3 regions of the Paenibacillus sp. FSL H8-0315 genome follow, and region 3 is predicted to be linked to each of the others. Evidence: riboswitches for the same ligand, from Rfam matches in the RefSeq annotation. Region 3 holds a riboswitch; each other region holds the start of a gene.
What was found. A riboswitch is a leader RNA that binds a small molecule or an ion and turns the genes downstream of it on or off. The one in region 3 is predicted to bind cyclic di-AMP.
Positions count from the first base shown of each region.

Region 1 (3,421 bases), 3.2 Mb from region 3:
TGATCTTTTTCTGTTAAGCCAAAACATTAAAAACCCTCCTATATGTAACTGCTTTGATATTCAAAGGTGACCTTTACCTCTGCTTCACTTTTAAATGATATTGATTCTCATTCTCTGTGTCAACATATAAATTTCAAATTCTGTGGATTTGCAACAATTTCCTTCATATAAAATACAAAAGAGGTTATATTCCGAACGTTCCGGATATAACCTCATCTTTAATCTTCTACTTATTTATTTAAATGATACGGGACAGTCGCTACTACAACGTCCTTTTGATTCATTAGATACGAGCGGATTAAAAAGCTGGTCTGATTATGAAGCACGGCTTGCCACCAATGTTTGGTAATAAACTGTGGAATCAGAATCGTGATGTGATCCGTCGCAGCGGTCTTCCACTCTACCGTATCGATAAACTTCACTAACGGACGAATGATACTACGATATCTGGAACGAAGAACAATCAGGCGTACACCTGGATTCCATTCCTCCCACCGTTGCTCCATCTTATGAATGTCTTCTTCATCAAAGCCTACATACACAGCAACAACATTATCTGTTAGAGACTTCGCATAGCTGATGGAATGTAATACAGCACGTGTAACCCCTGCAACAGGAACAACTACAGTACTTCCTTTAATTACAGGTTTATCAGTAGCCGGACATATACGCAGTTGATCCGCAGTGTTCAAATAATGCTTATGAATACGGTGGAACACGAACATTACAGCAGGTAAGAAAATGAATGCCATCCATACGCTCGAGAATTTAGTAATGATAAATATAAGCGTAATCGTCAATGTAGTCAGCATACCGATGGTATTTACTACAAATCTTTTCACCCATCCAGCGGGTCTTGTTTTGATCCAATGCACCATCATCCCCAGTTGGGATAAGGTAAAAGGAATGAACACGCCAACCGCATATAATGGAATCAAACCTTCCGTATTCCCATGGAATGCAGTCACAAGTATGATAGACATAACTCCTAGAAAAATAATGCCATTTGAGAAGCCCAGGCGGTCACCACGGACCATAAATGCATGTGGCAGATATTTATCTTTTGCAAACATAAAGGCGAGCAGCGGAAACGCTGAATATGCTGTATTAGCTGCCAAGAACAAAATCACTGCTGTAATCCCTTGAATGAAAAAGTACAATCCGCCACGGCCAAAGGTCGATTCAGCGATCTGAGAGACAACCGTAGCCTTTTCATCTGGCACAATCCCATACCAATACGCCAGCACAGTGATTCCGGTAAACATAAAGCCAAGGATAAGTCCCATGATCATTAGCGTCTTGGCTGCATTCTTCTCAGCGGGTGCTTTAAAGTTTGGGATCGCATTAGATACGGCCTCAACCCCCGTTAGGGCTGAACAACCAGAGCTAAACGCTTTTAATAGTAGAAACAAACTTACATTAGATACGGCGCTGCCTATTTCAGGAACATTCGCATGCGCGCCACCCATTGCATATTTAACGATACCGGAGATAATCAGAACAACAATCGAAACCACAAACAAATACACTGGAATTGCGATAAATGAAGCCGATTCAGTCACTCCGCGAAGATTAATGATTGTTAATAAAACGATAACAGATACAGCGATGAGAACAGTATGATTATGAAGACTTGGAAAAGCCGATGTGATCGCATCCGTCCCTGCCGAGGCACTAACCGCTACGGTAAGAATGTAATCCACCAATAATGAACCCCCAGCGAGCAGCCCTGTCGGAATACCAAGATTACTCTTGGCTACGATATAAGCTCCGCCTCCTTGCGGATAAGCAAAAATCGTCTGCCGATAGGATAAAATCAGGATGGCCAGCAGGCCCAATACGGCTAATGCAATTGGCAGGGAATACCAGATGGCAGTAAACCCGGCAGCCACTAGTACAATCAGAATTTGTTCCGTTCCGTAGGCTACAGACGAGAGCGCATCAGAAGACAGAACAGCCAGTGCTTTAACCTTGGATAACTTTTCATGATCGAGTTCATTCGACTTCATCGGACGTCCGATCAATAGTCGTTTTACCTTGCTTACCATGGTGGATACAGTTCCTTTCTTTGGGAGCTGAAACGGAATTTCCGTGCGCTGTTTTCATCGGTGGATTTCATAAATGCAGACACAAAAATAAGCATACGGAAATGATCCGCATGCTTATGCATGGTCATTTTCCCACCTTGCTTACGAGGTTAGCTGGCGGATTCGGGCTGTGGTTATAGCCCTACGGTAGAGGTCTGTTCGACCCGGTTCCGATTCACCCCATTGGCATGAATGCCAAGTTTGGTTCCCCCGTTTTTCCTAAGAAAATTCAGCGCATATTCAACTTCTCACAAGGTCTAATATTAGTCTACAAAGTGCCTACAGTAAAGCGTTGAAAAAAATGAAAAAAGAATGAAAAAACATCCAATAAGCTCAAATATAGCGTCTTATTGGATGCTCTCTTTCATTATCTTCAATTATCCCTCTAGCCCGTGATTTTAATACCTTTTCAGCTTTTTTGTACCTTCCAAAGTGAAAACTAAAATCCTAAGCTCTCCTCTGCATCTACTTCAATCATTTCTTCTTCCTTACGTCCATACCAAAGAAGGAGACTAATTAGAGCAAAAGCGATTAAAGCTAACAAAGGAATCGTAATAAATCCGAAGTAGTTCAAATAATCTTTATTACAAGGAACACCAATTGTACAAGGTAGAACTTTACTTAATGCTGGAATCTTCTGTTCCGCATAATGATAGATTGAGATACTGCCACCAATCAAACTTAATGGAAGCACATAAGGAATGACGCGCTTATCTCCACGGAAAGTGGCAATTCCCAACAAAAATAACTGCGGATACATAAAAATCCGCTGAAACCAGCAAAGCTTACAAGGTTCATACTTCAAGACTTCACTTAAATACAAGCTACCAGCTACAGCAACCAAAGAGACGAACCAGGCCAGATAGAGGCAGTTACGCTTGCAAAAAGATAGGAATTTTGTCACTTTGCCTCCACTGCTTTTGCGGCGGTGTTAATTTCAGATGTAATCGCTTCAATATCGAAAGGTTCAGCCGTTTTCACTCCATTAATGTAGAGCGAAGGCGTAGTTGTCACGCCTGCGTCAGTTGCCAACTGAATGTCTTTCTTCAGCTCATCTGCATAAGTTTTCTCTTGGATGTCTTTACGCAACAGATCGTAATCGATCGCTAATTTCTCTTTTTCAGCAAGGCTTACCAAGAAATCCTCAGTGGCCCATTCCACGCTCTCATCCCCTTGCTGCGCATACACAGCATCATAGAACTTCCAGAATTCATCCTTATTCTGATGGTATACAGACAATGCAGCTAGTGAAGCTGTCTCAGAGTCAGGACCAACGAAAGCCATATTTACAAAGTAAAGAGCTGCTTTTCCCTCGTTGACAAAATCTTGAACAA
Region 1 covers NZ_JBBOTA010000001.1:225,687-229,107, forward strand. Annotated here, with positions in the region: gene MHB56_RS00825 (iron-hydroxamate ABC transporter substrate-binding protein) at 1-27, opposite strand, end outside; gene MHB56_RS00830 (APC family permease) at 231-2,048, opposite strand; cyclic di-AMP (ydaO/yuaA leader) riboswitch at 2,173-2,332, opposite strand; gene MHB56_RS00835 (disulfide oxidoreductase) at 2,527-2,991, opposite strand; gene MHB56_RS00840 (DsbA family protein) at 2,988-3,421, opposite strand, start outside.
Region 1: it holds a riboswitch for cyclic di-AMP, as region 3 does, so the genes downstream of both, MHB56_RS00830 (APC family permease) here and MHB56_RS15015 (C40 family peptidase) in region 3, are expected to answer to the same signal.

Region 2 (3,421 bases), 490 kb from region 3:
TCTGTGAAGGTGCGGATAGTAATCTTGTCTGCCTCATTAGATTGTTCTAACAACATGGAACTAAGTACGTAGACTTCATTAGTATACTTTTGAACACACTCTGCAAATTTAGTACTGTAGGTGGACTCGGGAGGTAAGGGGTCAGGCATGGTGAACACGATCCTTTCAGATTGAGAGATTTGCTTGAATCTATAATATAGAAAAGTAAGAGATGGATTTATTGATGAGATCGGCGGTGTCTGGTTCCGGGCAACTGTGTTTCTGCTGGGAGGCACTGGATAAAGCTTTGGAAGGTTTGTAGTAGAGCCGTTCACTTCTGGAATTGCTCCCCCCTGCTGCAACACTGTACAGACGCCCTTGCTGAATATGCCCTGCCAAGGATTTACCCTGGAGCTTGGCCTTTAAATCCTGCAAAGCACCCTGAACTAGCTCAAGCTTAACCTGCTCCCAATCTGAACCTTCGCGACGGACCTTATCCAGCGCTTCCTCAAGACGGCAATGACAGATAGCCCGTAAAAAAGAACTCCATTTAATGAGATCGAAATTTTTGGTGTTGGCAGAGATCAGACAAGCCCCCCAACTGCAGCCTCCCTTACAGGTGAGCTTCAGAATACCATAACGGCAGCCTTCAGCCCCTTCCATTCCATAGTGAATAGGCTCGGGTTCATCCAATACAAATACTTCAATGCGGGATAGTCTGCGCTGGTCCATAGTAGGGTTCCTCCTTAGATTTCCAAAAGCTTTAAGTCAACATGATGAGTGACACTAGCCTTTTCTACACAAGCGAGCATCTCCATTTTATTCTCACAGACTGCGGTATGCTCTAGCCATAGTCGGAACTTCTCTTTTCGTATAACAGATAGATGTAAGGGAAAGGTGCTGCGGGATCTCAAGACATACCAACCGGCGCTTACATCTTTCCAAGGCTCCTTGAAGGCTGTAAACCACGGGAGCTTTTGGTGTGATGACCAATCCTGCTGCTGCTGTTGTTCTCGAATTTTTTTATATATCTCATATACAATCTTAGAGTCTAAACAGTCTTTACAAGAAGAAGGTGTGCTGAACTGGCGAAGGGCTTGGATCTGGTTCTGGCCAAATGCATAGCCTACAATGTACCTGTGATTATGTTCTTCGAACCACAAGGCCCCGAAACAAACGTAATTTAGACTTATCGGCTCAAGCAGTCCTTGATGTATCCCTAAATAATAGTGCTTCAAAACATTCACCCCATCCAGCGTGCTATCACCTAATAAGCTCAGGTAACGCAAAAACCGCAGCAAGAGGAGGACCTCTGCTGCGGTTTTGGATTACAGGCAGATATACCTGGGCCAAAGCGTGGCGGATCAAGGGTCTCTCTCTTTACGCTTACGAGGTTAGCTGTCGGATTCGGACGGTGAGAGTCGCCCTACCTATTGAGACTTATGCAGTCTCCTTTGGATTCACCCCAAGTAGGCCAGGTGGCCTGATGGTTCCCCCGTTCCCTGCGAATGCAGGAACTCAGCGTTGATTGTTTTTCATGAATTAGATTCAACCCGAATCATACTCTTTTCAAGATTTTCTGTAAAAAACGGAAAATGTTCTTTTAGAGCAATTTTAACCATATCCTGCCGACTACGACTGAAAAACGAGGTAAATAGGTATTTATGGCGTGTTATCGCGCCTCTTTCTCGCTCAGCCTCAGCTTCTTGCGTTTCTACCTATAATGGGAATTTGCAGTATTTTCGCTCTAAAAAGGTGAATAAAATCACATGGGTTATAGATAGCGATTAAACGCTCCAAACTCGAGTAAACAAGAGATATAGAGAGATTAGATATCAAGTAAGCGCTATCTAATGGGAAAATAGTTTTTAATTTGCATTATTTTGGCATCATTCAGGTTTTACAAGTCTTCGTGCATAAGAGTATGATTACTCCTGTTTCAACGACAATCGAATATTTGATCCGCTTAATTTCCGGTAAGGAAAGCGGGGGAACCAACAATCGGCAGCCGATGTGAGAGTCGGAAGCCGATTATGGGGTGAATCCTGTAGAGGGTGTGAGTGAGCTCGCATCTATACAGGTAGGGCGACTCTCACCGCCCGAATCCGACAGCTAACCTCGTAAGCGTATGGAGAGAGGATGAGTGCAATGTGACCGCTAGCGAGCCACAGAGGAGATCCTTTGTGGCTTTTTGCTGTGCTCTTAGAAGCAAAGCATTTATGGAGGCCTCCCCTAAGAGGTCGCTAAATTCATCATTAGCGGTATTTGTAAGGCAGCGTCTAATGACGTGACACAACCGAGCTTTAGGTTGTGCCCGAAAATGACGATAGGTCAACATCCTTTCGGAGATTTTCGTTGCCTCCTTGTTGTAAATGAGCAGGAGGAGAAAAAAAGATGACGGATCAGAATGAATATGTGCTTGTATGTGCGCCTACAAAGGCGGGAGAACATTTCATTAAACTTCTGAAGTTCAGGGGTATTAAGATGGCGGGATTAACCAACAATGTGGCTGAGAAAGCTTTACTTGAGGAGCTCGGGATTGAGCAGGTTATTCTAGTGGATACCCGCCATCAGAGCACTTGGTTTCGCCCATCGTTCCCGGTAGGCAGGGTATATCTGTTTGAGAGCAGCTTTCCGCTTTGCTGCCGCTATATTCAGATGTGCCGTACCTGGACGACACAGCCGATTTTTGTGATTACAAGTTCAATAAATCCTAGATTGGTCTATAAAAGACTTGGTGCGAGCTATGTAATCTATTCCCATAGTGGTGATGCTGATTTTCTAATCGATAGATCACCTCATCAAGGATAATGGAAGGAGTGCGGAAGATATGATGGATCTGTATATGGTGGCTTCGTTAGCTGTAATTTACGGGTTATTTTATGGCTTTATGCGCTGGTGCGCAGGTGTAGTTGAGGATACGGGGAGGGATAAGCTGTGATTCTAGTAATCGCTGTTACCCTACTGTTGTTTATATATCTGGTTTACGCGTTGATTCATCCTGAGAAATTTTAAGGAGGGGCATTCATGGGCATTTTGCAAATAGTCGTCGTAATTGTAATTCTCATCTTGCTGGTCAAGCCGATGGGAACGTATTTATATCATGTATTTTCTAACGAACCGAATCGTACGGATCGCTGGTTTGCAGGCACAGAGAAAGGTATTTATAAGCTGATTGGCCTGAAAAAACGGGACGGAATGTCCTGGAAGAAGTATGCACTCAGCTTTGTTTTAACTAATATCGTACTGGTTTCTTTCAGTTATATTTTTCTAAGATTACAGCGGGGATTGCCGCTGAACCCGAATGGAATTGCCGATATGGAACAGACGCTTTCATTCAATACGGTGATCAGCTTTATGACCAATACGAACCTGCAGCATTATAGCGGGGAGACGGGACTATCGTATTTTTCACAAATGGCAGTCATCACGATGATGATGT
Region 2 covers NZ_JBBOTA010000001.1:3,929,700-3,933,120, forward strand. Annotated here, with positions in the region: gene MHB56_RS17125 (hypothetical protein) at 1-149, opposite strand, end outside; gene MHB56_RS17130 (hypothetical protein) at 190-711, opposite strand; gene MHB56_RS17135 (hypothetical protein) at 726-1,280, opposite strand; cyclic di-AMP (ydaO/yuaA leader) riboswitch at 1,349-1,513, opposite strand; cyclic di-AMP (ydaO/yuaA leader) riboswitch at 1,933-2,122, shown strand; gene MHB56_RS17140 (hypothetical protein) at 2,374-2,790, shown strand; gene kdpF (K(+)-transporting ATPase subunit F) at 2,917-2,994, shown strand; gene kdpA (potassium-transporting ATPase subunit KdpA) at 3,007-3,421, shown strand, end outside.
Region 2: it holds a riboswitch for cyclic di-AMP, as region 3 does, so the genes downstream of both, MHB56_RS17140 (hypothetical protein) here and MHB56_RS15015 (C40 family peptidase) in region 3, are expected to answer to the same signal.

Region 3 (3,421 bases):
ACGCTCTCTCGCTGGACGTTAAGTGTAACTAAACTACTTGAAACCGTGCTCGGAACTCTTGTCTGGTGAGGTGAATGATTGTGAGAATATCGATAACCCGCGGCTGGCAAAGCATGAAGGAGCAATTTTATATTTTAATTCTGCTCTTCATCTACCGACTGCTCTGGGGCTACTTTATGTATGGTTTCATCCGATCTGCTATTATTCCAATTCTACTGCGCTATCCAGATAAAGACGCCGGCGGCAGCGGTATGGGCAGACTGTTGTATTATATCGAGGGACAGTTCAGCTTGAATACTGACCCTGCGATACGCACTTGGTTATGGATGCTTCTAGGACTTGTTGTCTTGCGACTTCTGCTTTCTCCTTTCATAAGGGCAGGATTGCTGCATGAGCTGCACCAGGAGCGAAAGGGCGAGCGCGGGCTGTTCTTTTTCCCCGGCATGAAGATCTATGGACTACCTGTCTTAGTCTTTAGCCTAATCGAATGGGTGCTGACCCTGCTGCCGCTTTACTGGCTTGCTCCAAAAATGTACGGGCTGTTCTTATCCTCTTTGTTTAACTACACTTTGTTACTTCATTTAGTACCATACGTATTGGCATGGCTTATATATATTTTTATCGTGCGCCTGTTTCTTCTATATATGCAGTTTGGTTACACCGGCGGTACAGGAATGTTCTCCTCACTGTTCATCTGCTTGCGGTCACTGATTCCTGCTATAGGTGTTTCCATTGTACTTGGTGCGGGAGGCTTGCTCTTACTGCTAGTGTGCGGACTGACGGGTCTGTTCTGTCCCGGCCTGCCGGCACTTATAATACGGCAAATCTCACCACTACCTTCTACGCTCTTAAAAATGTGGGGAATCTCTGCACAATATCATCTATGGTGTAGCAAAGCATTTCCACAATAAATTAACCTTATTTGACATAATAAAAAGGTCCCAATTCCTGTATTCAGGAGCTGGGACTTTTTCTCATTACGGATAACTTAAGAGTATTTGCAAAATCATAAAAGCTCTGTTACAATAAGTCCTGTGCTATTAGTAACAATTTTGTAATCAATTGAAACGATTCCTACATAACTAAATGTATTTATCGTAAGTGTAACTGTCGAAACGTCATTCTCTTGGTGCTTAACACGCCTAATTCCTTTGCACCGGGAAGTGGGGGAACCATATTTTGGGTGAATTGATCTCGCTTTACAGGGATCATAGGGAATCTTCTACCGAACCCTTAAGCTAACCTCGCAGGCCTTGGAAGGAGTACATCTTTTGAAAAGACATAATTTAAGAAAAAAATGCGTCGCTGCGGCGCTAGGACTTGTAATGGCATTATCTATTGGTGGAGGAAGCGCCTTTGCCGACTCTAAGATGGACACTGTAATCTCAAAGACTATTGGAGTTGCCTATAAAACCGGAGGTACAAGCACTGCCGGATTTGATTGCTCTGGATTTACAAAATATGTATTCAAGAATGTGGGTCTTACTTTACCTCGTACATCAAAAGCTCAATATAGCGTTGGAACTGCTGTATCCAAAAGCAATCTGCGTTCTGGTGATCTAGTGTTCTTTAACACACTTGGCAATGGAGTATCCCATGTCGGCATTTATGTTGGAAACGGAAAATTCGCACAATCGTCCTCTTCGCGTGGAGTGACCATCACTTCACTCAGTCAGGCCTACTGGGCCAATCGTTATGTTGGCGCTAAAAGAGTAATGAGTACTTCAGCTTATCAAGCTGTAGCCTTCGATTGAAACCTTCCTCACAACTATAACCTCATAATTACAACTATATGAACCTGAATCTGATTATGCCCGTAATCAAATTCGGGTTTTTCTTTTTTCCATAATATATTTTTACACTAATAGAGCCCAATTGAAACACGTTTATTTGATAAAAATTGCAATTATATTAAAAATTAGGTCATTATTAACGCTTACATATGCCTTTCTACCGTAAAAATGCCAATTTTTCTGCATTAATATGTTAAAAACGATTGCCAAGCGGCTTTCTGTTTGTTACAATTAGCGCAGTGAGATTTTAGTAACATTTTTGTAATCATTAAGTTGTTATTTACAAAGGTTTTGTCATGTATTGATTACAAGCTAATCCTAATCAACAGTATGAGCCGAGTTTCCTAACTATTAGGAAAACGGGGGAACCAACTTTGGGTGAATTGACCTCCATTATATAGAGGGGTCATAGGGGACCTTCAACCGAACCCTTAAGCTAACCTCGTAGGCATTTGGAAGGGGTATACACTTTTGAAGAAGAAGTTAGCAGCAGCAGTACTAAGCTTTTCCATCATCCTCACCATCGGAGCAGGAAGCGCTTTCGCAGATTCCAAAATGGATAAAGTGATTGACAAGGCCATCGGTACTAAATACGTATCCGGCGGTATATCCACTAACGGATTTGATTGCTCCGGATTTACAATGTATGTGTTTGATAAGATTGGCATTAACCTTCCACACCAATCAGGTTCCCAATATCAAATGGGCACAGCAATCTCCCGTGATGATATAAGAGCCGGAGATCTTGTATTCTTCAATACAAGTGGCAAAGGTGTCTCCCATGTCGGCATTTATGTCGGTGAAGGTAAGTTCGCACACGCTTCTACCTCACGCGGTGTTACGATTAGCTCTCTGAGTGATAGCTACTACGTGAAACGCTACGTTGGTGCCAAGCGCATTATGAGCACAGACGCTTATCAATCGGTTGCTGCTGAATCGGAAGACAATGATGATGTGCAATAAGTAACGTACATAGGCTCTTTTCCAAGGTAACTCTTGGAGGAGAGCTTGTTTTTTTGTCTTATTACTTATTTACCCCTCTCATAATTTGTAAAACATTCCTCTCATATAAAGTTTCTGAGTCGAACCTCCCCCATTTTGTATATAATTAGTAATATAGCAATGTCCTCGTGAAAGGAGATCGTTGACTTTATGATAAATCCCTCGGTAACTTTTCATGTTGTTCCTATGGAGGCAATTCACGGAGAAGCTATTTGTAAGTGGAGCTATACGCCCCCATATAATATTTATGGCTGGATGCCGTGGGAGCAGATGCAGGCTCTTGGCATCGAGTTTGGTGATCCGCAGCTCCGGGAGGAACAATATATCTCCATATTAAATGAACAAGAGGTTTTGTGCGGATTCGCACAGTTGTTCCCGATGGAAGGAGTCGTCCGTTTAGGAGTTGGGATGCGCCCCGATCTATGCGGCCATGGTTTAGGCAAACTATTCGTAGATGCCATCGTCCAGACAGCCTTGAGTCGTTATCCTGATCGAGAGATAGATCTAGAAGTCCTGACCTGGAACCAACGCGCCATTCGAACTTATCAAAAATGTGGATTTACGATTACAGATACGTATGAACGCCGCACACCTACAGGAGACAAACCTTTTTATTGCATGGTCTA
Region 3 covers NZ_JBBOTA010000001.1:3,440,231-3,443,651, reverse strand. Annotated here, with positions in the region: gene MHB56_RS15030 (M1 family metallopeptidase) at 1-69, shown strand, start outside; gene MHB56_RS15025 (hypothetical protein) at 81-911, shown strand; cyclic di-AMP (ydaO/yuaA leader) riboswitch at 1,130-1,268, shown strand; gene MHB56_RS15020 (C40 family peptidase) at 1,326-1,754, shown strand; cyclic di-AMP (ydaO/yuaA leader) riboswitch at 2,117-2,259, shown strand; gene MHB56_RS15015 (C40 family peptidase) at 2,265-2,756, shown strand; gene MHB56_RS15010 (GNAT family N-acetyltransferase) at 2,946-3,421, shown strand, end outside.